DNA from 3 places in the Stenotrophomonas sp. 59 genome. Region 1 is predicted to be linked to each of the others. Evidence: predicted binding sites of a transcription regulator. Region 1 holds the regulator's gene; each other region holds the start of a gene.
What was found. Region 1 encodes FliA, which starts transcription of late flagellar genes. Its sites were predicted from a motif close to TAAAGTTTNNCNNNCNNNGGCCGATAA; they were not measured.
Positions count from the first base shown of each region.

Region 1 (10,724 bases):
CGACGGTTCCGGTTTCATGGATCACTTCGGCCGGCAGGTCGTCCCAGGTGGGCTCGCGTTCCGTGTCGGTCACGGTCACGGTCGCGGGCGTGGAGGCGGCGTCGAAGGCGGCCTCCAGGGCTGCGTCGTCTGCAGCGGGCTGCGCGACGACGGCGTCCGTCTCGTAGATGACTTCGGCGGGCAGGTCGTCCCAGGTCGGCTCACGCTCGGGCGCTACCGCGCTCGTCGGGCAGGGGCCGGCGTTGTCGGGTGACGGCGTGGCAGGCGGCGTCGCCACAATCGCTTCGCCCAGCAGTTCGTCCAGGTAGTCGTCCAATACGCCTGTGCTGTTCATGCGGCCTGCTCCAGGGCGCGGGCATCCTCGCCGAGGATCCAGTTCAGTGCACGGCGGTAGGCAGCCAGGCCACGGCCTGGGTAGTCCTCGCCGACACTGGGCAGGGTCAGGCCTGCGGCATTGCTGATGCGGGTGTCGATCGGAATCGCGTCTTCCCACACCCGGGTGCCATGACGATCCTGCATGGTGCGCAGCGATTCGTTGCCGGCGCGGGTGCGGCGGTCGAACAGGGTCGGCAGGATCGAGATCGGCAGGGGGCGGCGGCGCGAGCGCTCGACCATCTCGCCGGTGCGGACCATGCCGTCCAGGCCATGCAGGGCCAGCGGCTCGGCCTGGGTGGGAATGATCAGGCGGTCGGCAGCGGCCAGCGCGTTGATCATCAACAGGCCAAGGGTGGGGGCACAGTCCAGCAGGATGTAGTCGTGCTGGCCCTGGTGGCGTGCCAGCGCGTTCTGCAGGGCCAGGCCGAGGCCGGGCTGGTTGGCGCTGCGGCGTTCCAGCGTGGCCAGCGCCGACTGCGCGCAGACATAGTCCAGGCCGTGGATGTTGCTGGCATGGCACAGGCTGGAAAGATCTGCCGGCGGGGCGCCGAACAGTTCCAGTACGCCGGCCGGCGGCGGATCCACCGGCACGCCGAAGGCGCGGCTGAGCGAGGCATGCGGATCGAGGTCGATCAGCAGCACGCGATGGCCAAGCGCGGCCAGGCCACGGCCGAGGGCGAGGGTGGTGGTGGTCTTGCCGACTCCGCCCTTCTGGTTGGCGACTGCCCAGATGCGCATCGGTTTACTCCTTCATTGCCGGGGGAACGGCGGCGCCGACACGGCTGCCAGCCGGCACCGGCGGCAACTTCACCGGTGCGATGGGGGAGGTGGGGGCGCTGGCCGGAGTTGCGGCGGCTTGTTCGGTAGTGGTGTCGGTGGCGCCGGTGGCCGCGTTCAGGCGCTGGCCGAGCGGATCCACCGAATGCGAGGTATCGGCCAGGATGATGACCATCACCCGGCGGTTGCGGTTGCGGCCCTGCGCACTGTCGTTCTCTTCGCGCGGGCGGAACTGGCCATAGCCGACCATCGCCAGCCGCGACGGCTGCACGCCCTGGTCGGCGAACAGGTGCACGACGCTGGCCGCGCGTCCGGCCGACAGCTCCCAGTTGGAGGGGAAGGTGGCGGTGGCGATCGGCACGTTGTCGGTATGGCCTTCCACGCGCACGCTGTTGGGAACGTCACGCAGCACCTCAGCCAGGCTGGCCAGCGTCTGCCGTGCATGCACGTCCAGCGCGGCCGAGCCAGTGGGGAACAGGATGTCGCTGTTGATCTCCACTTCGATCCACAGCTCGGTGCGGCGCACGCTGATCATGCCGCGGTCGATCAGCGGCGCCAGCGCGGCGGTGAGGCGGTCGGCGATGCTGTTGAGCTGGCGCTCGGCACGGGCGATCTGTTCCTGGTTGTGCACCGAAACCGGCATGCGCATCTGCGACGCCATCGACGGCAGCAGGGTCGGGTCGTGCGACGGCGCCGGCGCGGAGGGGCCGACCTTGGTGCCGGACTTGATCACCGACGGGCTGTCCCAGCCGCCGCCCTGCACCTGCTTGTTGCCGACCTGCACCGGGTTGATCGTGCGCGGCGCACCACCAAAGGCATCGGTGAGTGCGTCGGCCATGATCCGGTACTTGCCCTCGTTGACCGAGGAGATCGCGTACATGACCACGAAGAAGGCGAGCAGCAGCGTCATCAGGTCGGCATAGGGGATCGCCCATGCTTCATGGTTGGCGTGCTCTTCGTGGTGCTTGCGGCGGGCCATGTCAGTGCAGGAAGCCGGAGAGGTTGGTTTCGATGTTGCGCGGGTTCTCGCCCTGGGCGATCGATATCAGGCCTTCGATGACCATTTCGCGGTCGCGCGTGTTGTGCGAGATCACACTCTTGAGCTTGGCGGCGATCGGCAGGAACAGCAGGTTGGCCGAGGCGATGCCATAGATGGTGGCGGTGAACGCGGCAGCGATGCCGTGGCCCAGCTTGCTCGGGTCGGCCAGGTTCTTCATCACCGCGATCAGGCCGAGCACGGCGCCGATGATGCCCAGCGTGGGCGCGTAGATGCCCATCGCCTCGAATACCTTGGCACCGGCCTGGTCCTGGTGTTCCTGGCTGCCCAGTTCGATTTCCAGCATGTGCCGCATCGATTCGGGCTCGATGCCGTCCACCAGCAGCTGCAGGCCCTTGCGCAGGAACGGGTCCTGCTGCGCTTCCACCTGCGATTCCAGGCCCAGCAGGCCCTGGCGACGGGCGATGTTGCTCCACTCGACGATCTGCTGGATCAGTTCGCGGCGATCGCTGTGCGGCGGGCGCACGACCCAGCGCACGATCTTGAACGCATGCTTGAACACTGCCGGCGAAGTGTGCAGCAGGATCGCGGCAACGGTGCCGACGATGACGATCACGAACGCCGCAGGCGACCACAGCGATGCCAGGCCGGCGCCCTTGAGGATGCTGCCACCGACCAGCGAGGCCAGGGCGAGAAAGAGTCCAATGAGGCTGAGTCTATCCATGGTTCCGGTATCGGCTTGTATGAATGGGACTTGAGACACCGGGAGAACGCGTACAGACGGTAGTCACAGTTTTCGGGTCGCCGGGTCATGCCCGGCGGGGTTCAGCGGATGCCGTCCACGTCCAGGATCAGTGCCATGCGACCATCGCCGATCAAGGTTGCACCGGCATAACCGCGCAGGCCGCGCAGGGCTTTCGGCAGTGGCTTGATGACCACTTCCTCGCGCCCGCGCACCTGGTCCACGACCAGTCCGAAGCGCGCTTCACCGGCCTGCAGCACCACGATGGTCAGCAGGGTCGACGCGGCGGGCGTCACATCCAGCCACTGGCGCAGGTCGACCAGCGGCAGGGTGTGCGAGCGGCGGTCGAGCACGGCGCGGCCATCGAACCAGCCCAGCGACGTGCGCGGTGCGTGCAGCACTTCCATCACACGCGCCAGCGGTAGCGCGTAGACGTCCTCGCCGGCCTGCACCAGCAGGGTCGGCAGGATCGCCAGGGTGAGCGGCACGCGGATCAGGAAGCGGCTGCCACGCCCCAGTTCCGACTGGATCTGGATCTGGCCGCTCAGTTCGCGGATGCGCGACTGCACCACGTCCATGCCGACGCCGCGGCCGGAAATATCGGTGACCTGCTGCTTGGTCGAGAAGCCGGGCAGGAACACCAGGTGCAGGCATTCCTCGCTGCTCAGGCGGGCAGCGGCTTCCGGATCGATCAGGCCCTTTTCGCGCGCCTTGGCACGCAGCTTTTCCGGGTCGATGCCGGCGCCATCGTCCTGCACCTCGATGCTGACGTAGTCACCTTCCTGCTGGGCGGACAGGCGCACATGGCCCATCCGCGGCTTGCCCTGCGCTTCACGCAGGTCGGGCATTTCCACGCCGTGGTCGATGGCGTTGCGGACCAGATGCACCAGCGGGTCGGCCAGCGCTTCGACCAGGTTGCGGTCGAGCTCGGTCTCGGCGCCGACCAGCTCGAGGTCCACTTCCTTCTTCAGCGAGCGGGCGACGTCGCGGGCGACCTTGGGGAAGCGCGAGAACACCTTGCCCACCGGCTGCATGCGGGTACGCATCACCGCCGACTGCAGGCGGGCAGTGGCGATGTCCAGCGTCGATACGGCGCGGTCCAGCTCCTCGTCGCGCAGGCGTGCACGCAGGGTCTTCAGGCGGTTGCGTGACAGCACCAGTTCGCCGATCAGGTTGACGATCGCATCCAGGCGTTTGGTGTCCACGCGCACGGTGTGCTCGGCCTCGGCCATCGGCTTGGCTGCAGGCTTGGCTGCGGGTGCCGGGACGGGGGCCGGGCGCGGTGCTGCGGCGGGTGCCGCCGCGACGGCGGCAGCAGGCTTGGTGCCTGGCGCAGCGCCACCGTGCAGCTGGTCCAGCAGGGCTTCGAACTCGTCTTCGCTGATCAGGCCGTCGTCGGCCTTCTTCGCCGGCGCGACTGCGGTCGGCGCGTTGCCGCCGTGCAGCTGGTCGAGCAGGGCCTCGAATTCGTCGTCGGTGATCAGATCGCTGCCGCCTGCCGCAGGCGCGGCCGCAGCGACCGGTGCGGCAGTGCCACCGTTCATGTCGAACTGCGCGATCAGGTCCGGCGGCGCATAGCCCGGCTCGGTACCGGAGGACACGGCGTCCAGCATCGACTGCAGGTAGTCCAGCGATTGCTGGGCGGCGTCGAAGTGGTGGGCCTGCAGTACCGCCTGCCCGGCACGCGCGATGCCAAGTGCTTCTTCAGCGGCGTGGCACAGCTCGACCATGGCGGTGACGCCAAGGAAGCCGGCGCCGCCCTTGAGCGTGTGGTAGCCGCGGAACACCGCGTTGAGTTGCTCGGTGTCCTGCGGTGCCTGCTCCAGCGACACCAGCTGTTCGCCCAGGCGATCCAGGATTTCCTGGGCCTCGATGATGAAATCGGCAGTGATGTCGTCGGATACCGCGCTCATGCTTACAGCCCCAGATCCGACAACAGGTCGTCGGCGTCGTTCTGCGAGACCGCGTGGCGGTCCAGTCCCTTCAGTGCCGGCCCGGCCAGTTCCGGATCGGTGCGATGCTGTTCCGGCGGCAGGCCGAGTGCGCCAAAGCCCTCGTGCACGCGGCGGACGATGCCGACCACGCGACGGATGATCTGCCCGGTCAGGTCCTGGTAGCTCTGGGTCAGGGCGATCTCGGTCAGGTTGTGGCGGATGCGCTCGAGCTGCGCGTCCTGGCCCGGCTGCAGGCCTTCGGCGCGCAGCTGTTCGGTCAGGCTGCGGCATTCCTCGGCCAGGTCCAGGGTGCGGTGCGTGGCCTGTTCGGTCATCGCAACCACGTGGTCAAGGCGTGCGCAGGCGTCGTCCAGCTCGCCGGCCTCGCTGGGCACGGTCGGCAGTTCACCCAGTGCCTGTCCCAGCTCGCGGGCCAGCCGCGAGAGGCCGCTCATCATCGGCTGCGTACGCAGCGCGACCAGTCCGTCGATGCGTTGCCGCCAGGCGGCTTCGTCACCGGACTCCAGTGCGTCCAGGGCTTCCTGCAGGCGCAGGGCGAGGGCGTTCTTGTCGACCGTGGTATCCATCAGGCGCTGGCCGCCAGGCGTTCGAAGATCTTGCCGAGCTTCTCTTCCAGCGTCTGCGCGGTGAACGGCTTGATGATGTAGCCGTTCACGCCGTTCTGGGCGGCTTCGATGATCTGCTCGCGCTTGGCCTCGGCGGTGACCATCAGCACCGGCAGGGTCTTCAGCTTGGCATCGGCGCGGATCGCCTTCAGCAGCTCGATGCCGGTCATCACCGGCATGTTCCAGTCGGTGACCACGAAATCGAACGGCTGGCTCTGCAGCAGCGACAGCGCGGCATGCCCGTCCTCGGCTTCGGCGGTGTTGGTGAAGCCCAGATCGCCCAGCAGGTTCTTGACGATTCGACGCATGGTCGAGAAGTCGTCGACGATCAGGATGCGCATGTTCTTGTTCAAAGCAGAGTTCCTTTGTTGTTCATTCCGGGCGGCCGGGGGCAGCCGCCTCGGGCATGTTCATTCTTCCAGGCCGGCGTCCGCCGCCTCGAAAATCTTGAGCCGGCCACGCAGGCGCAGCACCGCCTGGCCGTGGATCTGGCAGACCCGCGACTCGCTCACGCCGAGCACCGCGCCGATCTCCTTCAGGTTCAGTTCCTGCTCGTAATAGAGCGAGAGCACCAGTTGTTCGCGCTCGGGCAGGTGGCCGATGGCCTTGCCCAGCTCGCGGCCGAACTCGCCGCGCTCCAGCACCTGCTGCGGGGTCGGGCCGCCCTGGGCGACGGTGTCCAGCTCGCCCTGGTCCTCGATGCGCGATTCCAGGCTCAGCACCTGGCCGCGTGCGGCGTCTTCCATCAACCGCAGGTATTCGGGCAGTGGCATCTCCATCGCGGCGGCCACTTCGGTGGCGCTTGCGGCGCGGCCGCTGCTCTGTTCCAGGCGGCGGATGGTGGCGGCGGCATCGCGGGCACGGCGGTGCACCGAGCGCGGCACCCAGTCTCCACGGCGGATCTCGTCGATCATCGAACCGCGGATGCGGATCGATGCATAGGTCTCGAACGAGGCGCCCTGATCGGCGTCGTAGCTGCGCGAGGCTTCGATCAGGCCCATCATGCCGGCCTGGATCAGGTCGTCCACTTCAACGCTGGCCGGCAACCGCGCGGCCAGGTGGTGGGCGATGCGCCGCACCAGGTCCGAGTGCTGGGCGATGACCTCGTTGGCCGCCGAGCGCTGGACCTCCCGGTACTGGGCTGCACCTTTCATGCGGCCACCCCGCGCTGCTTGAGAATGCGCTCAAGGAAGAACTCGACGCCGCCACGCGGTTCGGTCGGCGCCTGCCAGCGCGCGGTGCGACGCGCGATCTCGGTGATCGCCAGCGCCGCCGGGCTGGACGGGTAGGCCTTCACCACCGGCTGCTGGCGCTGCACCGACAGGCGCAGCCAGTCATCCTGCGGTACGCAGCCCAGGTAGTTCAGCGAGACATCGGCGAGGAACTTCTCGCAGACACGGGTCAGCTTCTCGTACAGCACGCGGCCCTCGTTGGGGTCGCGCACCATGTTGGCCACCACCTGGATGCGGTCCACGCCGCGTTCGCGCGAGAGCACCTTGATCAGCGCGTAGGCGTCGGTGATCGAAGCCGGTTCGTCACAGACCACCACCACGGTGTCCTGCGCCGCCTGGCAGAAGGTCAGCACGCCGTCGGTGATGCCCGCGGCGGTGTCGACCACCATGATGTCCAGTTCGCGTTCCAGCTCTGAGAACACGTTGACCAGGCCGACGTGCTCGGCCGGGGCCAGCTCGGCCATGTGCCGGCGGCCGGATGCGGCCGGCACTACCAGCACGCCGTTCGGGCCTTCGACGATGACGTCTTCCAGCGAGCAGCGGCCGGCGACCAGGTCGGCCAGCGTAAAGGTGGGATTCAGCCCCAGGATCACGTCGATGTTGGCCAGGCCAAGATCGGCGTCCAGCAGCAGCGTGCGCTTGCCCATGCCGGCCAGTGCCACGGCCAGGTTGGCGGACACATTCGTCTTGCCCACGCCGCCCTTGCCACCGGTCACGGCAATGGTGCGCACAGGGCCGAGCGGCTCGCTGCGGGTGGCCGACAGCGGGAAGGTCTTGGTCAGCTTGGCGTACTCACGCGACGGCATGGTTCAACTCCGGGTTGCAGGGCATATCGGCCGCTCGGCGCAAATCTTCAAGGCGAAGTACAAGATTGGCTGCACTGGCCCGGTGCAGGTCGTCCGGAACGTCCTGGCCATCGGTCACCCAGGTGATCGGCAGGGCATGGTCCACGGCCACCGACAGGGCGTTGCCGAAGCGGCCGGTCTCGTCCAGCTTGCTCAGTACCAGGCCCTGCAGGTTGGCGGCGCCGAAGCGGCGGACCACCTCGTCCATGTCGCCGAAGCTGGTGTTGGCCGGCAGCACCAGCAGGGTGCGCACCTGGCGGGCGGCGCGCAGCCACTGCAGCTGGGCGGCCAGTGCGCGGTCGCGCGGGCCCAGCCCGGCGGTATCGATCAGCACCAGCTTGTAGTCCTTCAGGCGTTCCAGCAGCTGGTCCAGGTCGGTGCCGCTGTTGGCCTCGTGCACGGCGATGCCGAGCTGGCGGCCGTAGCCGTACAGCTGCTCGCGGGCGCCGATGCGGGTGGTGTCGGTGGTCACCAGGGCGACGTCACGCGGCGCGTGCTTCTCGGCGAAGCGCGAGGCCAGCTTGGCGATGGTTGTGGTCTTGCCGGCGCCGGTCGGGCCGACCAGGGCGATCACGCCGCCTTCTTCAAGCGGGTCGACCGGGGCGATCGGCAGCTTGCGCGAGATCAGCCCCAGCATCAGGCCGCGGCCGCGATGGGCCTCGGTCTCCAGCGGGATCTGCATGGCCACGTCGCGGGCCAGCCCGGCGTCGAAACCGTACTCGTCCATCAGGTCCAGCGCGGTGGCGCGCACCGGGCAGCCGCGCAGGCGCTCGTCGGTGAAGCGGTTCATCTCGCGCTCGATCACCTGGCGCATGCCGGCCACTTCCTGGCGCAGCTGGCGGATCTCGGCGTCGTCCTGGGCAACCACGGTCAGCACCGGGGCCGGGGCGAGGGTGGGCTCCGGCGCGGTTTCGACGCTGGCATCGGCCAACGCCGGTTCGCTGGCGGCGATGGCCGGCTGCGGTTCGGCGACGGCCGTGGTCGGCAGCGGCGGCGGCTGCAGCGCCGCCGGCACGCTTTCGTGATGCGCCTCGTGCGGCGGATCGATCTGGAAGCGGGCGCGGTTGGCCGGCACGGCGGCGGCCGGTGCGACGATGGCTTCAGCGAACGGAGCGAAGATCTGTTCCGGCAGCGCCGGTTCGTTGACGGCGGCGCGCGCCAGAGTGGCTGCGAAGCCGGTGCTGCCGCGGGTCGGCACGATCTCGTCGGCGCTGTCCAGGGTGCGGCCGGTGGCACCAACGGCCGCACGGGCGAGGGCGGCCACGGCCGAGGTGGTGGCGGCCACCGGCTCCGGCGCCGGGGCAGTGCTGCGGCGGCGGGTCACCGCGGCGATCACCGCGTCTGCGGCGGTGCGCGGCTTGGGTGCCGGCGGAGGGGCGACGTCACGACGCGAGGCTTCCAGTGCGCGCTGCACGGCGCTCTCATCGTAGTTGGCCGCGGCGACGATCTCGATGCCTTCCTCGATCCGGCGGTTGGACAGGATCACGGCGTCAGGACCATGTTCCTTGCGCACCAGGTTCATGGCCGAGCGCATGTCGGCGGCGACGAATCGTTTGATTTTCATGCTGTGGTCACGGGACGAAGACGGCGGGGTGGCGGTCGGAGAACTCGGGTGGTCGGTGGTCTGCACGGTGCGGGTTCCCCTTGGTATCTGTCTGTTGCGTTGGTTCGAAAGTGGTGTCTGTTTTCTGGCGCATCGGAGGGCGGCGTCAGCTGATCGTTCCGACCAGCTTCAGGCGCTTGTCCTCCGGCACCTCGCTGTAGGCCAGGACCGACAGCGACGGAACGCTGTGGCGGACCAGGCGCGCCAGCGCGGCGCGCACCGGGCCCGGTACCAGCACGACCGCCGGCTCGTTTCGCGCTTCCTGCTTGCTGACACATTCGGCCAGGCTCTGGTGCAGTCGCTCTGCGAGTCCGGGTTCCAGCGCGGCGCCGTTGCCCTGCGTGGACTCCTGCAAGACACGTTCCAATTGCGGGTTGAGGGTGAACACCGGAAGCTCCGCCGACATTCCGGCGATCTCCTGCACGATGAAGCGGCCCAGCGCGGTGCGCGCGGCAGCGGTCAGCACGGCCGGGTCCTGGCTGCTGGGCGCGTGTTCGACCAGTGCCTCGGCGATCTTGCGCAGCTGGCGGATCGGAATGCGCTCCACCAGCAGGTTCTGCAGCACGCGCACCACCGCCGACAGCGGCAGCGCCTTTGGCGTCAGATCTTCGACGAGCTTGGGCGCGCTCTTGGCCAGGTTGGCCAGCAGGTGCTGCACTTCCTCGTGGCCGAGCAGTTCCGGCGCGTGCTCGCGGATCAGGTGCGAGAGGTGGGTGGCGACCACGGTGGCCGGGTCGACCACGGTGTAGCCCAGCGTTTCGGCCTGGGCACGCTGGTGCGGCTGGATCCAGGTGGCATCCAGGCCGAACGCGGGGTCCTTGCCGGCGATGCCTTCCAGTGCGCCGAGGGCACTGCCGGGGTCCAGCGCCAGTTCGCGGTCCGGATGGATTTCTGCGGTGGCCACCGGCACGCCATGTACCAGCACGCGGTAGCCGTTGGCCGGCAGCTCCAGGTTGTCGCGGATGTGCACCGAGGGAATCAGGAAGCCGACATCCTGGGTCAGCTTGCGGCGCACGCCCTTGATGCGCGCCATCAGTTCACCGCCCTGGTTGCTGTCCACAAGCGGGATCAGCCGGTAGCCGACCTCCAGGCCCAACGGATCGACCGGGCGCAGCTCGTCCCAGCTCAGTTCGGCGGTCGGTGCCGGCGCGGCCGGGCGGCCCAGTGCATTGAGCGCAGCGGCGTCATTGCCTGCGGCTGCCGGATCGGTGGTGGCAGCCTTGCCCTTGCGATAGACCTTCCACGCGATGAAGCCGAGGATCGCGGACAGCGTCAGGAAAGCGACGTTGGGCATGCCCGGCACCAGGCCGACCACACCGATGATGCCGGCGGTGATCGCCAGCGCACGGTACTGGCCGAACACCTGGCCGGTCATGGCCTGGGCCATGTCCTGCGAACGCGAGGCGCGGGTGACCAGCATCGCGACCGCGCTGGACACCAGCAGCGCCGGCAGCTGCGCCACCAGGCCGTCACCGATGGAGAGCAGGGTGTAGGTGGCGGCGGCGTCGCCGAACGGCATGCCATGCTGCAGCACGCCCACGGCCAGGCCGCCGAGCATGTTGATGAACAGGATCAGGATGCCGGCGATGGCGT
Region 1 covers NZ_CP127408.1:2,148,815-2,159,538, forward strand. The annotation lists gene QP552_RS10005 (chemotaxis protein CheW) at 1-334, opposite strand, end outside; gene QP552_RS10010 (ParA family protein) at 331-1,113, opposite strand; partial or broken gene motD (flagellar motor protein MotD) at 1,286-2,131, opposite strand; gene QP552_RS10020 (flagellar motor protein) at 2,133-2,873, opposite strand; gene QP552_RS10025 (chemotaxis protein CheA) at 2,975-4,804, opposite strand; gene QP552_RS10030 (protein phosphatase CheZ) at 4,807-5,412, opposite strand; gene cheY (chemotaxis response regulator CheY) at 5,412-5,804, opposite strand; gene QP552_RS10040 (RNA polymerase sigma factor FliA) at 5,862-6,605, opposite strand; gene QP552_RS10045 (MinD/ParA family protein) at 6,602-7,489, opposite strand; gene flhF (flagellar biosynthesis protein FlhF) at 7,476-9,092, opposite strand; gene flhA (flagellar biosynthesis protein FlhA) at 9,238-10,724, opposite strand, start outside.

Region 2 (10,724 bases), 810 kb from region 1:
AAGGAACAGCAGGCACACGGTGCCCTGGCCGCCGCGCAGGCAGTGGCCGACAAGGCCGACGAAGGCGCGCGTAGCGAGGACATCCGCGCCGCCGAAGCGAACTGGAAGCGGGCCGAAGCCGGTGCGACGCTGGCTGAAGCCACCTACCAGCGCGTGCAGAACCTGTTCAACGAAGGGGTGATGACCCGGCAGAAGCGCGATGAAGCGCATGCCCAGGCCACCAGTTCGCGCGAACTGGCCCGTGCCGCCCGCGCGCAGTACGACATGGCGTTGGCCGGTGCACGCGAGCAGGACAAGCGTGCCGCGCAGGGACAGGTGCAGCAGGCACAGGGCGCGGTGGCCGAAGTCAACGCCGCGCGCGTCGAAGTGGAAGGGCGCGCGCCGGTGGCCGGCGAGATCAACAAGCGCATGGCCGACCCGGGCGAACTGGTGCCGGCCGGCTACCCGGTGTTCACCCTGGTCGACATCGATCGCATGTGGGTAGCGATGAACCTGCGCGAATCGCAGATGCAGGGCCTGAAGGTCGGCAGCAAGCTGCAGGGCAGCATCCCCGCGCTGGGGCAGGACGCTGAGTTCGAGGTCTACTTCATCAACCCGGCCGGTGACTATGCAACCTGGCGGACCACCCGCCAGTCTTCCGGCTACGACGTCCGCAGCTTCGAGGTGCGGGTGCGCCCGGTACGCCGCATCGAGGGTTTCCGCCCCGGCATGAGCGTGCTGTTCGCATGGCCCCAGCACTGAGCCCCGGCCAAGGCGGCTTCGCCGCCTCTTGGCGGCGCGAGCTTCGTTCGCTGCGCGGCAACCGTGCGGATCTGATGCTGGTGACCCTGCTGCCACTGCTGATGCTGGTGGTAATGGCGTGGATGTTCACGCCCTCTGTGATGCGCGACATCCCGATCGCCGTGGTCGATCTCGACCACAGCAGTGACAGCCGCCTGCTGCTGCGCATGCTCGATGCCAGCCCCGGCGTGCGCATCGCCAGCCAGCCTGCGGACATGGAAGACGCACGTTCGCAGCTGCGCCGCCTGGATGTGTTCGCCATCGTGCTGGTGCCGCGGGACGTCACCCGGCAAGCCCTGCGCGGCCGCCAGGGCACGGTGTTCGCCTACTACAACGCCACCTACATGACCACCGGCCAGTCGGCGGCGCGCGATATCGGCGATGCGGTCTCGGCATGGAACGCGCGCCTGCTGCGCGAGCGCATCGGCCTGCAGGTCGGCCCGGGCAAGCTGCGCGCGGCGCCGATCGCGGTGCAGTCGGACATCCTCTACAACCCGGCGCGCAGCTACGAATTGTTCCTGCTGCCGCTGATCTTCCCGGCCGTGTTGTCGCTGGTGCTGGCGCTTGCCGTGGCTGGCAGCATCGGCCGCGAGATCCGCGACGGCACCCTGCCCGCCTGGCTGGGCCGCACGGCGTGGGCTGCGATTGCCGGCAAGATCGCGCCGCACATCCTGTTGTTCTCGCTGTATGGCGCGCTCGGCATCGGTTACCTGGCCTGGCTGCGCGGCGATGGCGTTGCGGGCAGCGTGCTCCTGCTGCTGCTCGCGCAGCCGGTGTTCTACCTGGCCACCGCCGCCTATGCGCTGTTCTTCGTCGGAGTCACCCGCGACATGGGTACTGCGCTATCCGCGGTGGGCCTCAGCATCGGCACCGCGCTGGCGTTCTCCAGCGCCACCTTCCCGGTGCTGGACGGTCCGTTGTTCACCCGTGTCTGGCACCAGCTGCTGCCGCTCAGCGCCTACATCAAGCTGCAGACCCAGCAGCAGTTCATCGGGTCGCCGCTACTGGTCTCGTTGTGGCCACTGGCTACGCTGCTGCTGATGTCCCTGGTGGCGGGTGGCATCGGCGGTATGCGCCTGATCGCCTTCTCGCGTACGCCCGAAGCCGCACAGCCTGCGGGGGCCGACGCATGAGTGCAGTGTGGCGCAGCCTGCGGCAGACCCTGATGGCGGTGCTGTGCGACCGCTACGCGATCGTGGTGATGGTCGGCGCGGTGATCCTGTACTCGTTCTTCTACCCGGCCGCGTATCGCCACCAGGTGGCCGGCAACCTGCCGGTGCTGGTGGTGGACGAAGACCACAGCGCCACCAGCCGCGAGCTGCTGCGAAAGCTCGATGCACTCCGCGTTGCACGCGTGGTCGGGCAACCGGCGGACATCGACAGTGCGCGCCAGCAGCTGGAAGCCGGCCATGCCGAAGGCATCGTGCTGATCCCGGCCAACCTGGAGCGCGACATCCTGCGCGGCCATCCCGCCAAGCTGGTACTGCTCGGCAACGGCGCCTACCTGGGCCGTGCCAGCTGGGTGCTGGGCAGCGTGGCCGATGCACTGGGCGCATTCGGGCGTGACGCCGTGGTCGGCCAGGCGGCCTTCATGGGCGCACCGCAGGCACCACCGGTCACGCTGGTGCAGCGCCCGCTGTACAACACCCAGGAAGGCTATGGCAGCGCCATCGTGCCCGGCGTGGCCGAGCTGATCGTGCACCAGACCCTGTTGATGGGCATCGGCGTACTGCTCGGCGGCCGCCGACTCGTACTGGGCCGCCGCCTGCGCTTCGACCTGCCGACGCTGACCGGCATGGCATTGGGCTTCGGCCTGATCGGCCTGTTCGGTCTGTTCTACTACGCCGGGTTCACCGCGTGGGTGCAGGACTATCCGCGCGGCGGCAATCCGCTGGGCCAGCTGCTGGGCGGCACCTTGTTCATCGCCGCCACGGTGGCGTTCGGCCTGTTCGTCGGCAGCTTCTTCCGCACCCGCGAACGCGCCTTCCAGTACATCATCGCCACCTCGATCCCACTGTTCTTCCTGGCCAACCTGTCGTGGCCGGCGGTGATGACGCCGCAACCACTGGTCTGGCTGGCGCAACTGCTGCCCACCACCTCGGGCATCAACCTGATGGTGCGCCTGAACCAGATGGACGCTCGCCTGGCCGAAGTCAGCCACGAACTGATCACCCTCACCGTCCTGTTGCTGCTCTACGGCAGCCTCGCCACCTGGCGCCTCCTCGCCCAAAAGGGGACGGAGGGGATTAAGTCGTAAACGGCAAGGTTGGGGGATTGCGACTTAATCCCCTCCGTCCCCTTTTCTGAAACAACGAACGCCGGCGCGGGGCCGGCGTTCGAGCACTGCGGTGTGGAAGGGGAAACGAGGTCTGGCTGTGAACGATCAGCGGTAGACGCGTTCGCAGCGGCGTTCAACGACGCGGTCGCCGTTCTTCTGCTGCTGGTTGCCCTGGATCTGGCGGCCGGCCGCACCGCCGGCTACAGCACCGGCCACCGTGGCCAGTTTCTTGCCGTTGCCGCCGCCGACCTGGTTGCCCAGCAGGCCACCGATCACCGCGCCCGTGGCGGTACCGGCAATGCGGTTGGGATCGCGTGAGTTGCGCTGCACTTCCACGTTCTTGCAGACCACGCGGCTGCCGTCGTTGAACTTGCGTCCTTCATCGCGCGGCCCGTAGGTCTGCGCACCCGCGACGGACGAAGCCGCCAGCAGCGTGCCCAGTACAAGCAGTCGGGTCGAGGTCTTCATGGCCATCTCCTGAGGTCCGGTATGTCGCAAGTCTCCTCCCGGGGTTGGCAACCCGAAGTGAAATACGCGTGTCCGCCGCCTCACCGGCCATCGCGCGTTCAGGAAGAAAGTTGCGCCCATCGCGATCAGCCATCGCGATGGGCGCCGTCTCCCTACCGGCATGCGCTGTTGCTAGAACTCTTCCCAACCACCCGCGTTGGCAGCCAACGTCGGCTCGATGCGCGGTGACAGCACCGCCGGGCGTCTCACCGGCGTGACCGAGGCCGCTACCGCCGCAAGCGCGCGCGGCACCGATACGGCTGCCGCGGCTGCCCCGGTGCGGAACACCGACACCGCTTCGGTCAGCAGGTTGGCCTGCTCTTCCATGGAACGCGCTGCGGCGCTGGCCTCTTCCACCAGCGCGGCATTCTGCTGGGTGGTCTCGTCCATCTGCACCACGGCCTGGTTGACCTGCTCGATGCCCGAACTCTGCTCCTGCGAGGCGGCGGAAATGTCGGCCATGATGTCGGTCACGCGCTGCACCGACGCCACGATCTCGCCCATCGTGGTGCCTGCCTGGCGGACCAGCGCCGATCCATCGGCCACCTTGCCAACCGAATCCTCGATCAGGCCCTTGATCTCCTTGGCCGCACCGGCCGAGCGTTGTGCCAGCGTGCGCACCTCGCTGGCCACCACGGCAAAGCCCCTGCCCTGCTCGCCGGCACGAGCGGCTTCCACTGCAGCGTTAAGCGCCAGGATGTTGGTCTGGAATGCGATGCCATCAATGACAGAAATGATCTCGGCAATCTTCTTCGAGGAGGCTTCGATGGCCGACATGGTGGTCACCACCTGTCCGACTACCTCGCCGCCCTGCGAGGCAACGCCATGCGCGCCGATGGCAAGCTGGTTGGCCTGGCGGGCGTGCTCCGCATTCTGCTTCACCGTGGACGTCAGCTCCTCCATCGATGCGGCCGTTTCTTCAAGGTTTGCCGCCTGCTGCTCGGTGCGCCGCGACAGATCAGTGTTGCCCGACGCGATCTCGCCTGCCGCCAGGGTGATGCTGGACGCACTGGTCTGGATATGTCCCACGATCTGCTTGAGCTGATCGACCGTGGCGTTGCAGTCATCGCGCATGCGCGCGAAGACCCCATGGAAGTCGCCCTGCATGCGCACGGTCAGGTCACCGCGCGAGATCGCCTGCAACAGGGTCGACACCTGTACCAGATTCTCGTCGGTGGTCTGCATCAGCCGATTGAGCCCGGCCACCATCTCGCGGAAGTCGTAGGCGAAGCGATCTTCGTCACCGCGCAGGCTGAAGTCACCGGCGGCTGCGGCCGTCGCCAAGCGGCGGATCTCACCGTTGATCGCCGACAGGCTGGTCTTGGTTTCGTCCATGGCCTGGGTGATTGCGGCCTTCTCGCCCGGCAACGGATCCATGTCCACTGACAGATCACCGCGGGCGTAATGCTTCATCACCTCGATCAGGCGGTTCTGCACCTGCAAGTGAGAGCCGACCAGCGCATTCGTCTCGTGCACCATGCGCCCGTAGTCGCCGGGGAAGGCACTCTCATCCATGCGGTAGCTGAGGCTACCCGCATCGTGCTGGCGGGCCAGCTCGCCCTGCGCCGCCATCACCGACTGCAACTGCGCCTGCATGCGCTGCATCGACCTGAGCAGCTGGGTCACCTCATCGTTGCCGGACGCGTCGATGCTGCTGTCCAGGCGGCCACCGGCAATACCGTCGGCCAGCTTCACCGCCCCTGCCAGCGGACGGGTCAGGCTGCGGGTAATCGCCCATGCCGCCAGCGAGCCCAGCAGCAGACTCATCACACCGAACACGATCGACAACGTACCGGTCCATGATTCGGTCGCGCGGTACTCCTCGCGGCTGCGTGCTGTCAGCGCCTCCTGATGCCGCAGCAGGGTCGAGATGGCTTCATTCCAGGCCGTCGCCAGGCCATGTTCGGCCAGCAGTTCCTTGGCCGCGCCGTCGAAATCGCCGGCCTTCATGCGCTCATGCAGGTGCTGGGTGGAAACGTCGGTGGCCTTGCGTGCCGCCTCGATCTTCGCCACCAGGGTATCGCCGGTGGCATCACGTGGAATCTTGATGTACTTGGCCCAGATACCATCGTAGGTTTGCGACAGCTCCTGCGCCTTCTGATAATCCTTGTCGAAATCCTCGCCGCGCTTGATCACCATCAGCCGGCGATGCATCAGCACCGCGTTGTTGGTATCCAGCATGTCGTTCAACAGCCGCATCTTCACCATGTTGACGTCCACCACTTTCTCGAACTGGGCGGACTTCAGGTGATTTCCGTACAGCACGAGGCCAACGATGGCCACGATGAACAGCAGCAGCAGACCAAACCCGGCACCCAGCCGGGATCCCACTCGGAGGTTGCGTAAGGCGAGCATCTCAATTCCCTTGATCGTGGCCGTACGAACGGTGGCGGCGCAGGAGAGGGAAACTTTATGGGTCGATATTATTATATCGATCCAAAACTATGGAACTGTGCAGACAGGCGTGAAGAACACATTTAATGGAGGTGGTTATTCCTGCTGGGCATGTCGATGTACGAGCATGGCAATCGCAATCATCACGCCGCGCTCACGACGCGCGACCACAGATAACGTCTTCCGTTCGAAATTGCCATCAGAGCTGCAATCTGGCATTTGCCATCGCAGGGCTACCCGCGCTGCTGCAACCTCATCCGAACATCCCCCAACGCTGGCACAGTGCAGGAGAACTCTCTGCCGATCTGCTGGAAGCCATCCCTCCAGCAATAGAGCCTGTTGTCCTCGGCCACGACAGATACAAGCCGCATCAGCAGCCACTCGTCGGATTCATCACCACCGTCGTCCAACTCAAAAACAAGCAGAGTTTCCTCAGCGACGTCTACAGGCGGGCAAAATTCTGTATCGCCCAGGTAATCCACGAGTTCCCGACCCTTGATGATTTCGACCCTGATGAAGGGGTCCAGATCCCCTTGGGCTCCGCTGCCACTGATCTCCCACTTGTTGACCTTCAAGTCAATGAAACTGCAATCATTGAGACTCTCGTCGCTCTGGAAATAGGAGACGGGAAGGTCACCCCATGCTGCACGTAGCCACACGCTGCGCTGAGGCAAGACGATCGAGGAGTGCATGGAAATTGCGTACTTTCTACTCATGCCTATCCACGGAAATTGACTCCCAGGACGGGGCGACGGAAATTTCCTCAAGATACCCCTCAAGGTCTCTGAACGGAGAGACCCCTACCGCAGCCAAGGAGAACCACACGGCATCACACTCGTCGCAGACAAATATCTGAACGCCGCGCTCCTTTACTTGAGCTTTCAACACCTCACCCTGCTCACAACGGGGACAGATCAAACAACCCCCATCGCACCGGAGACGCAGATACAACGTTACTGACCATGCCAGAAACAATTTCCCAGACCTTTCTCGCCGATGATACAGGATGAGAAACTATTTCTATCACCCAGCCAATCATCACTGACAGTGGAAGTTGAGCGCGCCCGAGGGGTTCCTGCTGCCGATGGCACCAATCAATTAATAAGAAGAAGACTTCGGGCGAACTCTCTACCAGCTGCTGGCCCTGCTATTGGGGATGGGTCACATCGTTTTCTTCCCTGCAAACCGGCGCGCGCCACGACGGGAGTGCCGAGCACCTTGACTCAGCGAAGAAGTATGCGAAACCCCAGCATGGGTCCCAGAGCATCCGGCGCTCAGCCGTGCCCAACGCACAGGAAACGACGCTACAGTCGACATATGACGCTTGTCCTGCAGATTGAAGGCCGTGCCATTCACGACATCCCTAGCCTGTACGCGGAGATCAACCGCGTGTTCATGGCCGACGAGGGCTGGCAGCTCGGGCCAAGCCTGGACGCGCTGGACGACCTGCTGCATGGCGGCTATGGCGCGCTGGCCGGCCAGGCACAGGCCACACTGATCTGGCGCGACATCGCCCACAGCCGCACGGCGCTGGGCGTGGAGGCCACCTGCCAGTGGCTGCAGTCCAAGCTGGAAGCCCCGGGCGCCGTCAACACGCGGGCCATTGCCCTCCAGCTGGACGCCCTGCAGCGGGGCCAGGGCCAGACCTACTTCGAGATCGTGATGGAGATCTTCGCCAGCCACCGGCGGATCACCCTCATCCCGGCCTGACTGCGTGCCCCGCACGGGCAATACCCGCCAACCGCAGCGGCGTCCACCGGCCCCAGCAGTTACCATGGACGGCCCTGTACCAGCTCCGCTGCCGCCGCCTTCCGGCGCGGCCGGACGCCCTGATCCACGAGTCCCATGTCCAAAGACAAGTCCGCCGAACACACCCCGCTGATGAAGCAGTTCTTCGCAGCCAAGTCCGACTATCCGGACCTGCTGCTGTTCTTCCGCATGGGCGACTTCTACGAGCTGTTCTACGACGACGCCCGCAAGGCCGCGCGCCTGCTCGACATCACCCTGACCCAGCGCGGCAGCTCCGGCGGCGCGCCGATCCCGATGGCCGGCGTGCCGGTGCATGCCTACGAGGGCTACCTGGCACGGCTGGTGGCGCTGGGCGAGTCGGTGGCGATCTGCGAGCAGATCGGCGATCCGGCGCTGGCCAAGGGCCTGGTCGAGCGCAAGGTGGTACGCATCGTCACCCCCGGCACCGTCACCGACGAAGCGCTGCTGGACGAGCGCCGTGACACCCTGCTGATGGCGCTGTCGCGCACGAAGCAGGGCTACGGCCTGGCCTGGGCCGACCTGGCCGGTGGCCGCTTCCTGGTCAATGAAGTCGAGACCGACGACGCGCTGGAAGCCGAACTGGCCCGACTGGAACCGGCCGAGCTGCTGGTGCCCGACGAGGAGAACTGGCCCGACTTCCTGCGCCAGCGCACCGGCGTGCGCCGCCGCGCGCCGTGGCTGTTCGACGCCGACAGCGGCCGTCGCCAGCTGCTGAACTTCTTCAAGCTGCATGACCTGAGCGGCTTCGGCATCGATGACAAGCCGCGCGCCACCGCTGCCGCTGGCGCCCTGCTCGGCTATGTCGAGGAAACCCAGAAGCAGCGCCTGCCGCACCTGACCTCGATCGCGATGGAAACTGCCGGCGAGGCGATCGCGATGAACGCCGCCACCCGCCGCCACCTGGAACTGGATACGCGCGTCGACGGTGATACCCGCAACACCCTGCTGGGCGTGCTCGACAGCACGGTGACGCCGATGGGCGGCCGCCTGCTGCGACGCTGGCTGCATCGCCCGCTGCGCCTGCGCGAGGTGCTGGTGCAGCGCCACCATGCGGTGGAAACCCTGATCGACCGCGGCAGCGACGCTGACATCCGCGAACAGTTCCGCCGCCTCGGCGACCTGGAACGCATCCTCACCCGCGTTGCACTGCGCTCGGCGCGCCCGCGTGACTTCTCCACCCTGCGTGATGGCCTGGGCCTGCTGCCGGCCGTGCGCGAGGTGCTGGCGCCGCTGGATTCGCAGCGCCTGCAGGCGCTGCACGCAGCGCTGGGCGAGCATGACGAGTGCGCGCAGCTGCTGGCCAGTGCGATCGCAGAAATGCCGCCACTGAAGCTGAGCGACGGCGGCGTGCTGGCCGATGGCTTCGATGAAGAGCTGGACGAGCTGCGCCGCCTGTCCACCCATGCCGACCAGTTCCTGGTCGACCTGGAACTGCGCGAGCGCGAGAGCAGTGGCATCCCCACCCTGAAGGTGGGCTACAACCGCGTGCACGGTTACTACATCGAAATCAGCAAGGGCCAGTCCGACCGCGCGCCGGTGCACTACACCCGCCGCCAGACGCTGACCAATGCCGAGCGCTACATCACCGAAGAACTGAAGGCCTTCGAAGACAAGGTGCTGTCCGCGCGCGACCGTTCACTGTCGCGCGAGAAGTACCTGTACGAGCAGCTGCTGGACACCTTGGGCGGCCAGCTGGAACCGTTGAAGCAGTGCGCCGCGGCGCTGAGCGAACTGGACGTGCTGGCCGCCTTCGCCGAACGCGCGCAGGCGCTGGACTGGGCGCGACCGGAACTGCAGGCCGAGCCCTGCCTGAAGATCGAACGCGGCCGCCATCCGGTGGTCGAGGCGGTGCGCGAGCAGCCGTTCGAGCCGAACGACCTGGACCTCCATCCAGACCGTCGCATGCTGGTCATCACCGGCCCGAACATGGGCGGCAAGTCGACCTACATGCGGCAGAACGCGCTGATCGTGCTGCTGGCCCACATCGGCAGCTTCGTGCCGGCCAGCCGCGCGCTGATCGGGCCGATCGACCGCATCCTGACCCGCATCGGCGCCGGAGACGACCTGGCCCGCGGGCAGTCGACCTTCATGGTCGAGATGGCCGAAACCAGCTACATCCTGCACCACGCCACCGCGCATTCGCTGGTGCTGATGGACGAGATCGGCCGCGGCACCTCCACCTACGACGGCCTGGCCCTGGCCGACGCGGTGGCCCGCCACCTCGCCTACCAGAACCGCTGCTACACGCTGTTCGCCACCCACTACTTCGAGCTGACCGCGCTGGCCAACGAGCAGCACGAAGGCGGCCGCAGCGGCATCGCCAACGTGCACCTGGACGCGGTCGAGCATGGCGAAGCGCTGGTGTTCATGCACGCAGTGAAGGATGGCCCGGCCAACCGCAGCTTCGGCCTGCAGGTGGCCGCGCTGGCCGGCCTGCCGCGCGCGACCGTGGCGCAGGCCCGTCGTCGCCTGGCCGAGCTGGAGCAGCGCGGCGGTGAAAGCCACGCCGCTGAACTGGCACCGCAGGCGCTGGATGCACCGCAACAGTTCGGCCTGTTCGCCGCGCCGGCCAGCAAGGCGCAGGAAGCGCTGGCCACGATCGATCCGGACGAGTTGACCCCGAAGCAGGCACTGGAAGCCCTGTACCGGCTGAAGGCACTGCTGTAGGCACATCTGGCCAGGGGGCACCATGCCCCCTGGAAGCTACCGCGAAGAATCCTGCATACTCGGCCACGCGGACCGCCACAGGGGAGCTGGGCGCCGTTCCGCACAATCACTGGAAATGCGATCCCAGCGGCATGCAATGGGGCCGGGCAGCATGCCGCCGCATCGAAGCGAGGGGATTCGATCACGAGGGAACGAACATGCGGCGTATGGTTCTAGCGTTGTTGCTGGTGTGTGGCGTGGCCGATGCACAGGAATTCGTAAGCAGCGAGCGTACCTACGACGAACGCCTGCGGGGTGCGCGGGTCGCGGCGCTCGGCGATGATCTGTT
Region 2 covers NZ_CP127408.1:1,337,080-1,347,803, reverse strand. The annotation lists gene QP552_RS06170 (efflux RND transporter periplasmic adaptor subunit) at 1-741, shown strand, start outside; gene QP552_RS06165 (ABC transporter permease) at 726-1,913, shown strand; gene QP552_RS06160 (ABC transporter permease) at 1,910-3,037, shown strand; gene QP552_RS06155 (glycine zipper 2TM domain-containing protein) at 3,164-3,532, opposite strand; gene QP552_RS06150 (methyl-accepting chemotaxis protein) at 3,698-5,920, opposite strand; gene QP552_RS06145 (hypothetical protein) at 6,193-6,651, opposite strand; gene QP552_RS06140 (barstar family protein) at 7,277-7,669, shown strand; gene mutS (DNA mismatch repair protein MutS) at 7,805-10,396, shown strand; gene QP552_RS06130 (wall associated protein) at 10,594-10,724, shown strand, end outside.
Region 2: a site for FliA is predicted at 5,952-5,978, ahead of QP552_RS06150 (methyl-accepting chemotaxis protein). Genes of this name have one in related genera too.

Region 3 (10,724 bases), 790 kb from region 1:
TGTTGAGGTACTTGTACAGCGCGCGCAGCGAGTTGCCGTGGGCGGTGACCAGCACGGTCTTGCCGTCCTTCAGCTGCGGCGCGATCGCGTCGTGCCAGTACGGCAGCACGCGGTCAAGGGTGGTGGCCAGCGATTCGGTGCCCGGCAGCGCGTTGCGGTCCAGACCGGCGTAGCGGCGGTCATGGATCGGGTGGCCCGGATCCTCCAGATCCATCGGCGGCGGCGGGATGTCGTACGAACGACGCCACACCTTGACCTGCTCCTCGCCGTGCTTGGCGGCGGTCTCGGCCTTGTCCAGGCCCTGCAGGCCGCCGTAGTGGCGCTCGTTGAGGCGCCAGGACTTGTTCACCGGCAGCCAGTCCTGCTCCAGCTCGGCCAGCGCGCCCTGCAGGGTGTGGATGGCGCGCTTGAGCACCGAGGTGTGGGCGACGTCGAACTGCAGGCCTTCCTCGCGCATCAGGCGACCGGCGGCGGCCGCTTCCCGGCGACCCTGCTCGGTCAGGTCGACATCAACCCAGCCGGTGAAGCGGTTGTCCAGGTTCCACTGGCTCTGGCCATGGCGCAACAGTACGAGTTTACGGGTCACTGCAGGGTCTCCAACGCGAGGAAAGGCAGGCCGCCATTGTAGCCCCGGCCGCCGCTCACCGGGCCGTGGCACCGCGCATGCGATGCTGCGGCCAATGAATACGGTGATCGACCCCGGACGCTGGGAAGGCAGCGTCGCAGCCGCCCGCGAGCAGCAGACCCAGCTTGCCGGCCGCGTGGAGCGTCAGGACCGCCTGGCCCGCGACGTGCGCTGGCTGGCCGGGCTGGATGTCGGCTTCGAGGACAACGGTGCCACCACCCGTGCCGCAGCGGTGCTGCTGGATGCGAAGACGCTGCAGCCCGTGGCGCAGGAGATCGCGCGGATTCCCACGGTGATGCCGTACATCCCCGGCCTGCTCAGCTTCCGCGAGCTGCCGGCGTTGTTGGCCGCGTTGGCACTGCTGCCACGCGCGCCGGACCTGGTGTTCGTCGATGGCCACGGCATCAGCCATCCCCGCCGGCTGGGCGTGGCCGCGCACCTGGGCGTGGTCACCGATCTGCCCAGCATCGGCGTCGCAAAGTCGAAACTGGTGGGCCGGTTCATCGAGCCGGGCGCCGAAGCGGGCGCGCATACACCACTGCTGGACGGCGATGAGCAGCTGGGCTGGGTGCTGCGCAGCAAGCTGCGCTGCAAGCCGCTGTTCGTCGCTGGCGGCCATCGGGTCAGTGCCGATACCGCGCTGGACTGGGTGCAGCGCACGCTGCGTGGCTACCGGTTGCCGGAGCCGACCCGGCTGGCGGATCGGCTGGCTTCCCGACGGGACGAATGACCTTCGCTGCTCTGGACGGATGCAGCCTGCGCAGTCACGTCGGGACGATTGGGTAGAGTCGACTGTCAGTCGACTATCGCGCGCAGCGCGGGCTTTGTCGCAGCCTCACGGGAGAGCAGTCGACTGACAGTCGACTCTACCAAGGCGGTCCCACCCCGCTGGTTTCGTAGCAGACTCTGCATGGCGGCCTCCTGCCGGAACCGACCCAACTGGCCTCGCGACAGGGTAGAGTCGACTATCGCGCGCAGCGCGGGCTTTGTCGCAATCTCGCGGGAGAGCAGTCGACCAACAGTCGACTCTACCAAGGCGGTCCCACCCCGCTGGTTTCGTAGCAGACTCTGCACGGCGGCCTCCTGCCGGAACCGACCCGGCTGGCCTCGCGACAGGGTAGAGTCGACTGTCAGTCGACTATCGCGCGCAGCGCGGGCTTTGTCGCAATCTCGCGGGAGAGCAGTCGACTAACAGTCGACTCTACCAGGGCGGATTCGTCCAGCCGGTTTCGTCCAAGCGGTTTTGCCCCACCGGTTTCGTCCGGCCGGTTTCATCCGATCCGCGTGACGGCTTATCCCATTCAACGATGCACGTGGCCGCGATGCCCTTGTGCGTCTTCGCCGTGGTCATGACCTTCATGGCCCTCGTGCTCGCCGCCCTTCACCGGCGCCGGCTCACCGCAGGCTTCGCCGCAGTGGTCGGCCTCGATCTGCAGCGTCACGTGCTCGATGCCGAAATCATCGTGCAGGCGGGCACCCAGCTCACGGCGCAGCGCATCGGCATCGGTGCCGTCGCGCATCACGACATGCGCGGTCAGCGCCGGCGTGCTGGAGGCCAGCGCCCACACATGCAGGTCATGCACATCGAGTACCGCGTCGTGGCCCGACAGGCTGTCACGCACCTTGGCCACATCCATGCCCTTCGGCACGCCTTCCAGCAGCACGTTGATCGCCTCGCGCATCAGCACCCAGGTGCGCGGCAGTACCCACAGGCCGATCAGCACCGCCAGGATCGGATCGATCGGCTTCCAGCCGGTGAACTGGATCAGCACCGCACCGGCGATCACCGCCACCGAGCCGAGCATGTCCGCCCACACTTCCAGGTAGGCGCCCTTAACGTTGAGGCTCTCGCCGCTGCCGGCCTGCAGCAGGCGCATCGAGATCAGGTTGATGACCAGGCCAGCCGAGGCGATCACCAGCATGCCGGTGGAGGCGATCTCCTGCGGCTTGCTGAAGCGCCCGACGGCTTCCCACAGGATGTAGCCGGCAACCACGAACAACATCGCGCCGTTGATCATCGCGCCCAGTGCTTCCAGGCGCGCATACCCATAGGTGCGGCGCGCATCCGGCGGGCGCCGGCTCAACCGCACCGCGATCAGCGCGATCATCAGCGCCAGTGCATCGGTGGCCATGTGGGCCGCGTCGGACAGCAGCGCCAGGCTGTTGGTCCAGAACGCGCCCACCACCTCGACGACGAGGAAGGTGGAGGTCAGGCCGAGTGCCCACCACAAGGGTTTCTCGTGGCGGATCTCGGACGGCAGGTGGTCGTGGTCGTGGCCCATGGCGACAGCTCCTTTGCGATGGAGGCAGGCTACGCTGGCGGCCGTGGGGAAACTATCACGGTGTTTATAACATTGCAGGCCTGCGGGATTGAGGCCGCCGGGCATGGCCCGGCGCTACCGCGGCTGGAACGCCGCCGCACATGGACCGGCGCTACCGGGGTAGCGCCAGGCCATGCCTGGCGAGCGCAGCGCAGCAACGCCTGCCTGCGGTCAGAACCCGAAGCGCAGGCTGGCCCAGTAAGCGCGACCCGGCTCGTTGTAGGTCGCCGCGCCGGCATCGCTGCTGTTGGCCTCGCGGAACAAGCGCTTGTCAGCCAAGTTGTTCACGCCAAAGCCGAAGCTGACCGTATCGGTCACCTTGTAGCGCGCGCTCACCCCCCAGATGTTGTAGGCACCACGATCCTGCAGCGCGAGCGACGGATCGCAGGTGCCGGTACAGCGCGGATCGTTGTTGATGTTGGTGGTGGCCGGCTTCTGCTTGCCATAGAACGTGCCAGTCAACAGCAACGACAGCTTGTCGGTGGCCTGCCAGTCCAGCATCGTGTTGATGGTGTACTTCGGGATCACCGACAACGGCTGGCGCGTGGTCTTGTTCTCGTTCTCCACCATGTAGGTGAAGTTGTTGCTCCACTTCAGGCGGTTGCCCTGCTCGCCCAGCAGCGGGATCACCAGGTTGCCTTCCAGCCCCTGCACGATCGCCTTCGGTGCGTTCTCCCAGCGGAAGATGCGGCCGCGGCCGTCGGCGGTCAGGCCGATCTGGTCGTAGCCGGCCTGGATCTTGTCCTTGTAGTCGTTGTGGAAGTAGGTCAGCGACGCCTGCCAGCCGCTCTGCGGCGCCCACTCGATGCCCAGTTCCTTGTTCAGGCTGGTTTCCGCCTTCAGGTCCGCGTTGCCGCGCATGTAGCAGCCGGCGCCCAGGCTCGGCAGCGCATTCGGGCAACCGTTGCCGCGGGTGTAGTACAGATAGTCCGGATTGGACTGGTACAGGTTCGGAGCCTTGAACGCACGTGCGATGCCGCCCTTCACCACCCAGTCGCTGTTGATGCGGAACTGCGCGTTGAGGCTGGGGCTGGTGTTGTTGCCGAACTGGCTGTGGTGGTCGAAGCGCAGACCCGGGGTGACGATCCAGCGCTCACCCAGGTAGATGTTGTCTTCGACGAACACGGCGGTGGTCTGCGCATCGGACTTGCCGCGCGCGCGATCGGCCGACAATCCCGGGAAACCGCCGCCGCTGGTGCTGGACTGGCTCATCGAGTAAGGATCGGTCAGCCGGCTGTCGAGGTACTCGAAGCCCAGCGTCCAGATGTTCTCGGCGCCGCCCAGCGTGCTCGGGAAGCTCACTTCGCCATCCAGCTGGTAGTTGCGCAGGCGCGAGGTCGACCAGTCGGTGCCGTTGAAACTGCCTTCCGGGCCACCGGCAAGGCCTTCATTGATGCGCGAGTTGTTCACCGCTTCCACCGCGGCCGTCACCCGCGAGGTGACATCGCCCCAGCGGCCACGATGGGTGATCGCGCCGGTGGTGCGGTACATGCGGTTGGTTTCCGCCTTGTCGTCGGCCAGGGCGGCCAGATCGATGCCGGTCGAAGTGCCGGTGGTGCTGACCGCACGGTCGCCGGCGTAGATGTTGCCCTGGCGGCTGGTGCCGGCTTCGAACTCGACCACCTGGTTGGCGGTCACGTCCCAGCGCAGCAGTGCGTTGACATCACGATTCTTGACGCCCTCGCGGCCGGCCGGTGGCACCGCGTTCGGATTGGTGGCGTACTGTCGGTTGAGGTCCAGCGAATCGGCGTCGGTCTTGTTGAGGTTGCCGTACAGGCGGAACGACAGGGTGTCGGTCATCGGCCCGCTCAGCTGCAGGCCGACGCGCTCGCTGCCGCCCTCGGCGCTGTGCTCGGGCACCAGGCCATACAGGTCGACCGCGCCGGTCAGATCACCGGTCGGGCGCTTGGTGATGATGTTGACCACGCCACCGGAGGCACCCGAGCCGTAGCGCGCCGCCGCAGGGCCACGCAGCACTTCGATGCGCTCGATCATTTCTGCCGGCACCCAGTTGGTATCGCCACGGGTATTGCGCTCGCCGCTGCGGCCCATGCGTACTGCATCGCGGGCACCGATGCGCTTGCCATCGACCAGGATCAGGGTGTTTTCCGGGCCCATGCCACGCAGATCGATCTGGCGGTTGTTGCCGTACTGGCCCGAGGCGCTGTTGCCGGTCAGGTTGACGCCCGGCATGGTGCGCAGCAGCTCGGCGATGTCGTTGGCCGGCGGGCGCCTGGCGATATCCTCAGCGGTGATCGTCGAGGTGCCCAGCGCCTGGCGTGCGATCTGCGAGGCGGTGACATGCACCGTGTCGATATCGGTGGCGTCGGTTTCGGCATGGGCGGTCAGGGCGCCGCCCGCCAACAGGGCGGCAACGGCGAGCGCCAGCGGGCGCGGCGAAAAGACAACGGCAGGGGACATGGTCTGGACCTTCTGGCAGGGCAACGGGGCCTCTGGCAAAGGGCTTGAGGCAACGACGAGGGGGAGGCGCGGAACGTTGCTGCAGGCACCTGCACCCCGCTCCGTGCGCGCATTCTCCCATCAATGCGAGTGATTCTCAAATGCGTTAGCTCATTGCCGCAGCGGCACCGATGTGGTTTGCGCACCGCGCAACCCTGCACCGCGCGTAAACTGGCTGGCTAACCCGCCATCAACCGCACGCCGCCGCGGCCGATACCCGTGGTTTGCCGTACGCAGTCAGAGATCGACGTGGAAACACCCCAACTGGATGAAGCCAGCCAACCGCTGGCCGAGGCGTGGCAGCTGTGCCTGCAGCAGGCCGGCCCAGCCGCCACCGCGCTGCTGCACGCCGCCGCCGCGGACGCGCCACCGGCGCTCGCCGGGCGCTTCTATGAAGTGCTGCTGCAGGATGGCCGCGCGCGCCGCTTCCTGTCCCACGAACAGGTCAAGCAACGCCTGCAGCCGGCGATGCAACGCTGGCTGGTGCAGCTGCTGACCACCGACGCCGCCGGCGTCGTCGCCACCGTCGCCTCGCAGCGGGTGATCGGCGACGTGCATGCGCGGGTTGGCATTCCGGTCGATCTGGTCACCCGCGGCGCACGCGTGCTCAAGCACGAACTGTTCCTGCGCCTGCGCGACGATGCGCCGGACAGCGCCACCGCCTTCGCTGCCATCGACTGCCTCAGCGCGATCATGGACATCGCCATGGAAGGCATGACCCTGGCCTACACCCATGCGCGCGAACGCTCCACCCGTGCCGACGCCGCCTACCGGCTGTTCTCGCTGGTACAGAACGTCGGTACCGAACGCGAGCGCCAGCGTGCACTGCTGCTGGACTGGGAGAACGCCCTGCTCTACGCACTCGCCGGCCACGTGCAGGCCAGCGACAACGCCAGCCTCGCCACTTCGGAGTTCGGCCTGTGGTTCACCCACAAGGGCATCCCCAGCTTCGGCGAAAGCAGCGAAACGCAGCAGGTGGGCCAGTTGATGGCCCGCATTGACGGGCACCTGCAGCGCGCGAGCGGCGATGCTCCGGCTCAGCGACTGGCGGTGCTGCCGGCCATCCGCGAGGACCTGGCCGCGATCCGCACCCTGATGACGCTGCTGTTCGAACGCATCGGCGAACTGGATGCCGGCAGCGATGCCCTGACCAACCTGCTCAACCGCCGCTTCCTGCCCACCGTGCTGCGCCGGGAAATCGAACTGGCCACCCGCAACCGCACGCCGTTCTCGCTGCTGCTGCTCGATCTGGACCATTTCAAGGCGATCAACGACGGCCACGGCCACGATGCCGGCGACCGCGCGTTGCAGCACGTGGCCGGCCTGCTGGGGCAGCTCACACGCGGCAGTGATTACCTGTTCCGCTATGGCGGTGAGGAGTTCGTGGTGGTGCTGGTTGCGGCCAGCGAATCACAGGCCGGGGTGATTGCCGAAAGCCTGCGCAGGCAGATCGCGCAATCGCCAGTGACGCTGGCCAACGGGCAGGTACTGGAACTGACCGCCAGCATCGGTGTGGCAGGCCATGATGGCCACCCGGACTACGAACGATTGATGGCGCGCGCCGACGCCGCGATGTACGAGGCCAAGCGCAGCGGTCGCAACCGGGTGGTGGTGGCCAGCGACGCCTTGCAGGATGCGCCGGGACGGCGTGCGCTGCAGCGGTGAACCGGCGGAAATGAAACATCCCGGTGGCGTGTAGAGTCGACTGTCAGTCGACTACCGTGCGCAGCGCGGGGTTTTTCGCAAAGTGACGGAAGAGCAGTCGACTAACAGTCGACTCTACCGCTTCGCACCGCGGCCGATTCATTGAGCGCCGCCACACGCCACGCACCCCACCACAGCACTGCCAACAGCGCGATGCCGGCGCCCAGCAGGCAGACCGCCGACCACCCATGATGGGCCTGCATCCAGGTGCCCGCCGTCGCACCGGCACCGCTGCCCATCGCATAGAACAGCATGTACAGCGCCACCAGGCGTCCATGCTGTTCACCGGGCGCACGCAACAGCAGCGCCTGGTTGGCGACGTGCAGTGCCTGCCCCCCCAGATCCAGCACCACCACGCCCAGCAGCAGCAACGCCAGCGAGTGCGGCAGGCCCAGCAGCGGCCACCACGCGGCGAGCATCAGCAGCAGCGCGCCGAGGCTGACCCGATGTGCGAATCCACGGTCCATCCAGTGCCCGACCCGCGCCGCCATCAATGCGCCGACCACCCCGGCCAGGCCGAGTACACCGATGGCCGCAGTCGACCAGTTCAATGGCGATGCCGACAACGGCAACGGGGCGGCCGCCCAGAACACGTTGAGCCCGGCAAACAGCAGCAGTGCCAGCGGCCCACGCTCGCGCAGCGTTCGGTCGGTGCGCAGCATGCCCAGCATCGAGCCCAGCAGCTCGCGCCAGCGTGGGGGGACTTCCGGCACCGGCACTGCGGGCAGGCGCCGCCACAACAGCACCGCCAGGGTTGCCATCACCAGCGCCGACAGCAGATAGACCGCCTGCCACCCCAATGCTGCCGCCACCGTACCCGACACCACACGCGCCAGCAGCAGTCCGATGAATACACCGCCCTGCACCACGCCCACCACGCGACCGCGCAGCTCGGGCGGTGCCAATGTTGCCGTGTAGGCAATCAGCCCCTGCGTCAGCGCCGTGCCCAGCAGTCCGGCGAGCAGCATGCCCGACAGCAGCCAGCCGGCAGTGCGCGCGGCCGCCAGCCACAGCAGGGCGACAACCAGCGCCGCCAGCTGCAGCCGCAGCAGGTGCCGTCGGTCACCGCGGTCGGCCAGCGGCAGCAGGCCAAGCAACGCCAGCACGCTGCCCGCCTGGGTCGCGGCCAATACCGCGCCGGCCACCGCACGGTCCAGTGCAAAAGCGCGCGCAAGCTGCTCCAGCAGCGGCTGGGCGTAATAGACGTTGGCGACACTGGCGCCGGCGGCAACCGCAAGCAGGACCCGCAGTGGGCGCGGAACAGGTAAGACGCTCATCATGTAGTTGCAATTTGAAACCTGATGCAGACTAACGCCATTGGTTTTAAACTGCAACCACATTCAGGAGATGCCCCATGCACGCCGACAGCCCCTGCCCCGTCGCCCGCAGTGCCGACCTGCTCGGTGATCGCTGGGCACTGCTGGTGATCCGAGATGCGTTCGACGGTGTCACCCGCTTCGGCGACTTCCAGCGCAGCCTCGGCGCGGCACGCAACATCCTCAGTGACCGCCTGCGCAGGCTGGTCGAGGCCGGCATCCTGCGGCTGCAGCCGGCCTCCGATGGGTCGGCCTACCAGGAATACGTGCTCACCGCCGCCGGCCAGGAGCTGTTCCCGCTGCTGGTCGCGCTGCGCCAGTGGGGCGAGCGCCACCGCTTCGGCGCGGGCGAAGCACATTCGCAGTTGATTGAATCCGGCACGCGGCGGCCGTTGCCCTACATGCAGCCGCGCGGGCGCGATGGCCAACCGCTTCAGCCCGCGGCCACCCGTGTGCGCAAGCTCAGGGACGAAGGGCGCGACGCCTGATCCGCCCATTCGCGCACACCTCCACGCGGTCGCACCGGGTAGCATCGGCGCTTTCCGCTGCCGGATGCCACCGATGTCGCGCTACCCCCCTTCCCTGCTGACTGCCCTGCTGGCGCCACTGCTGGCCTGCGCGGCCGGAACCACGCAGGCCCGTGAGGTCGCCGCACCGGCAGACCACGTACAGGCTGATGGACCGTATGTGTTCCGCAAAGGCGAGCAACTGCAGGCGAAGTGGATCTGTGCGGACAAGGTCGAGTCGCGCACCCTGCCCATCAGCACGGCGGGTACCGATATCGCAGCACACTGCGGCTATGAGCACACCGTGCACGTGGCCACACCCAATGCCGCCTCGGTCTCCGTACTGCCTGCCGTGCCTCGCATCGTCGCGCTGTCCGACATCCACGGCCAATATGGGCTGCTGGTGCGCCTGCTGCGCGCCAACCGGGTCATCGACGCACAGGACCGCTGGGCGCTGGGCAAGGACACCCTGGTCATCGCCGGCGACGTCTTCGACCGCGGCCCGCAGGTGACCGAGGCATTCTGGCTGCTGTACAGCCTGCAGCAGCAGGCGGCTGCGGCCGGTGGCGCGGTGCACTTCGTGCTCGGCAACCACGAAACCATGGTGCTGTACGACGACCTGCGTTACGTCAACCCGAAGTACCTGCGCAGCGCCCAGCTGCTTGGTCGCAGCTACCCGCAGCTGTACGGTCCCGACTCGGTGATCGGCCAGTGGCTGCGTACCCGCCCGGTACTGCTGAAGATCGGTGACACCCTGTTCCTGCACGGCGGCATCTCGCCCGAAGCCGTCGAGCTGGCGCTGGACCCGGCACGCACCAACGCGGCTTACCAGGCCTCGCTGGGCCTGCCCAAGGCCGAAGTGAAAGCCGATCCGGCCACCGCTCCGCTGTATGACGGCAAGACCAGCCCGATCTGGTACCGCGGCTACTTCGATGGCCGCCTCGACACCGCAGGGGTGCAGAACGTGCTCGACCGCCTGAAGCTCTCGCGCATCGTGGTCGGCCACACCTCGATGCCGCACGTCAGCAGCTTCCATGGCGACCGCGTGATCGCCATCGACAGCAGCATCAAGAACGGCGAGAACGGCGAACTGCTGTTCATCGAAGATGGCAGACTCAGCCGTGGCCTGCTGGACGGTTCGCGGGTGCCGCTGGCGCAGGGCGAGCCCGGCCTTCAGGACTGAATGGACGGACAGCGCGACCGCACCCGACGGCGCCGCCGCGCTCCACCTTCACCCGGTTTGCGGCTACCCTCGGCAGCCGAGAGGCCCACCCCGTCCATCCGGTGGGCCTGACCGTTACAGGAGCCCCGCGCATGCGCGTTCTGATTGCTGAAGACGACCCGGACATCGCCTCCGGCCTGTGCGCCTCGCTGCGCCGGCAGGGGCACGTGGTCGACCACGTCGACAATGGCGCGCACGCCGACGCTGCCCTGGGCTCGACCCAGTACGCACTGCTGGTGCTGGACCTGGGCCTGCCGCAGCTGGATGGCCGCGACGTGCTGCAGCGCCTGCGCCAGCGCGGTGATGGCCTGGCCGTGCTGGTGGTGACCGCCCGCGACGGCCTGGCCGAACGCGTGCGCGTGCTCGACCTGGGCGCCGACGACTACCTGGTCAAGCCGTTCGCGCTGGACGAATTCGAAGCACGCGTACGTGCCCAGCTGCGCCGGGTCACCAGCAATGGCAACCCGGACCTGCGCATCGGCCGCCTGCGCCTGGACCTGGCCGGGCATCGGGTGTGGATCGACGACCAGTCGCTGGAACTGACCGCGCGCGAATTCGGCCTGCTGTCGG
Region 3 covers NZ_CP127408.1:1,361,541-1,372,264, reverse strand. The annotation lists gene gpmA (2,3-diphosphoglycerate-dependent phosphoglycerate mutase) at 1-586, opposite strand, end outside; gene nfi (deoxyribonuclease V) at 681-1,355, shown strand; gene QP552_RS06280 (cation diffusion facilitator family transporter) at 1,927-2,907, opposite strand; gene QP552_RS06275 (TonB-dependent siderophore receptor) at 3,118-5,367, opposite strand; gene QP552_RS06270 (GGDEF domain-containing protein) at 5,656-7,071, shown strand; gene QP552_RS06265 (MFS transporter) at 7,173-8,387, opposite strand; gene QP552_RS06260 (helix-turn-helix domain-containing protein) at 8,465-8,914, shown strand; gene QP552_RS06255 (metallophosphoesterase) at 8,988-10,115, shown strand; gene QP552_RS06250 (response regulator) at 10,247-10,724, shown strand, end outside.
Region 3: a site for FliA is predicted at 5,597-5,623, ahead of QP552_RS06270 (GGDEF domain-containing protein). Genes of this name have one in related genera too.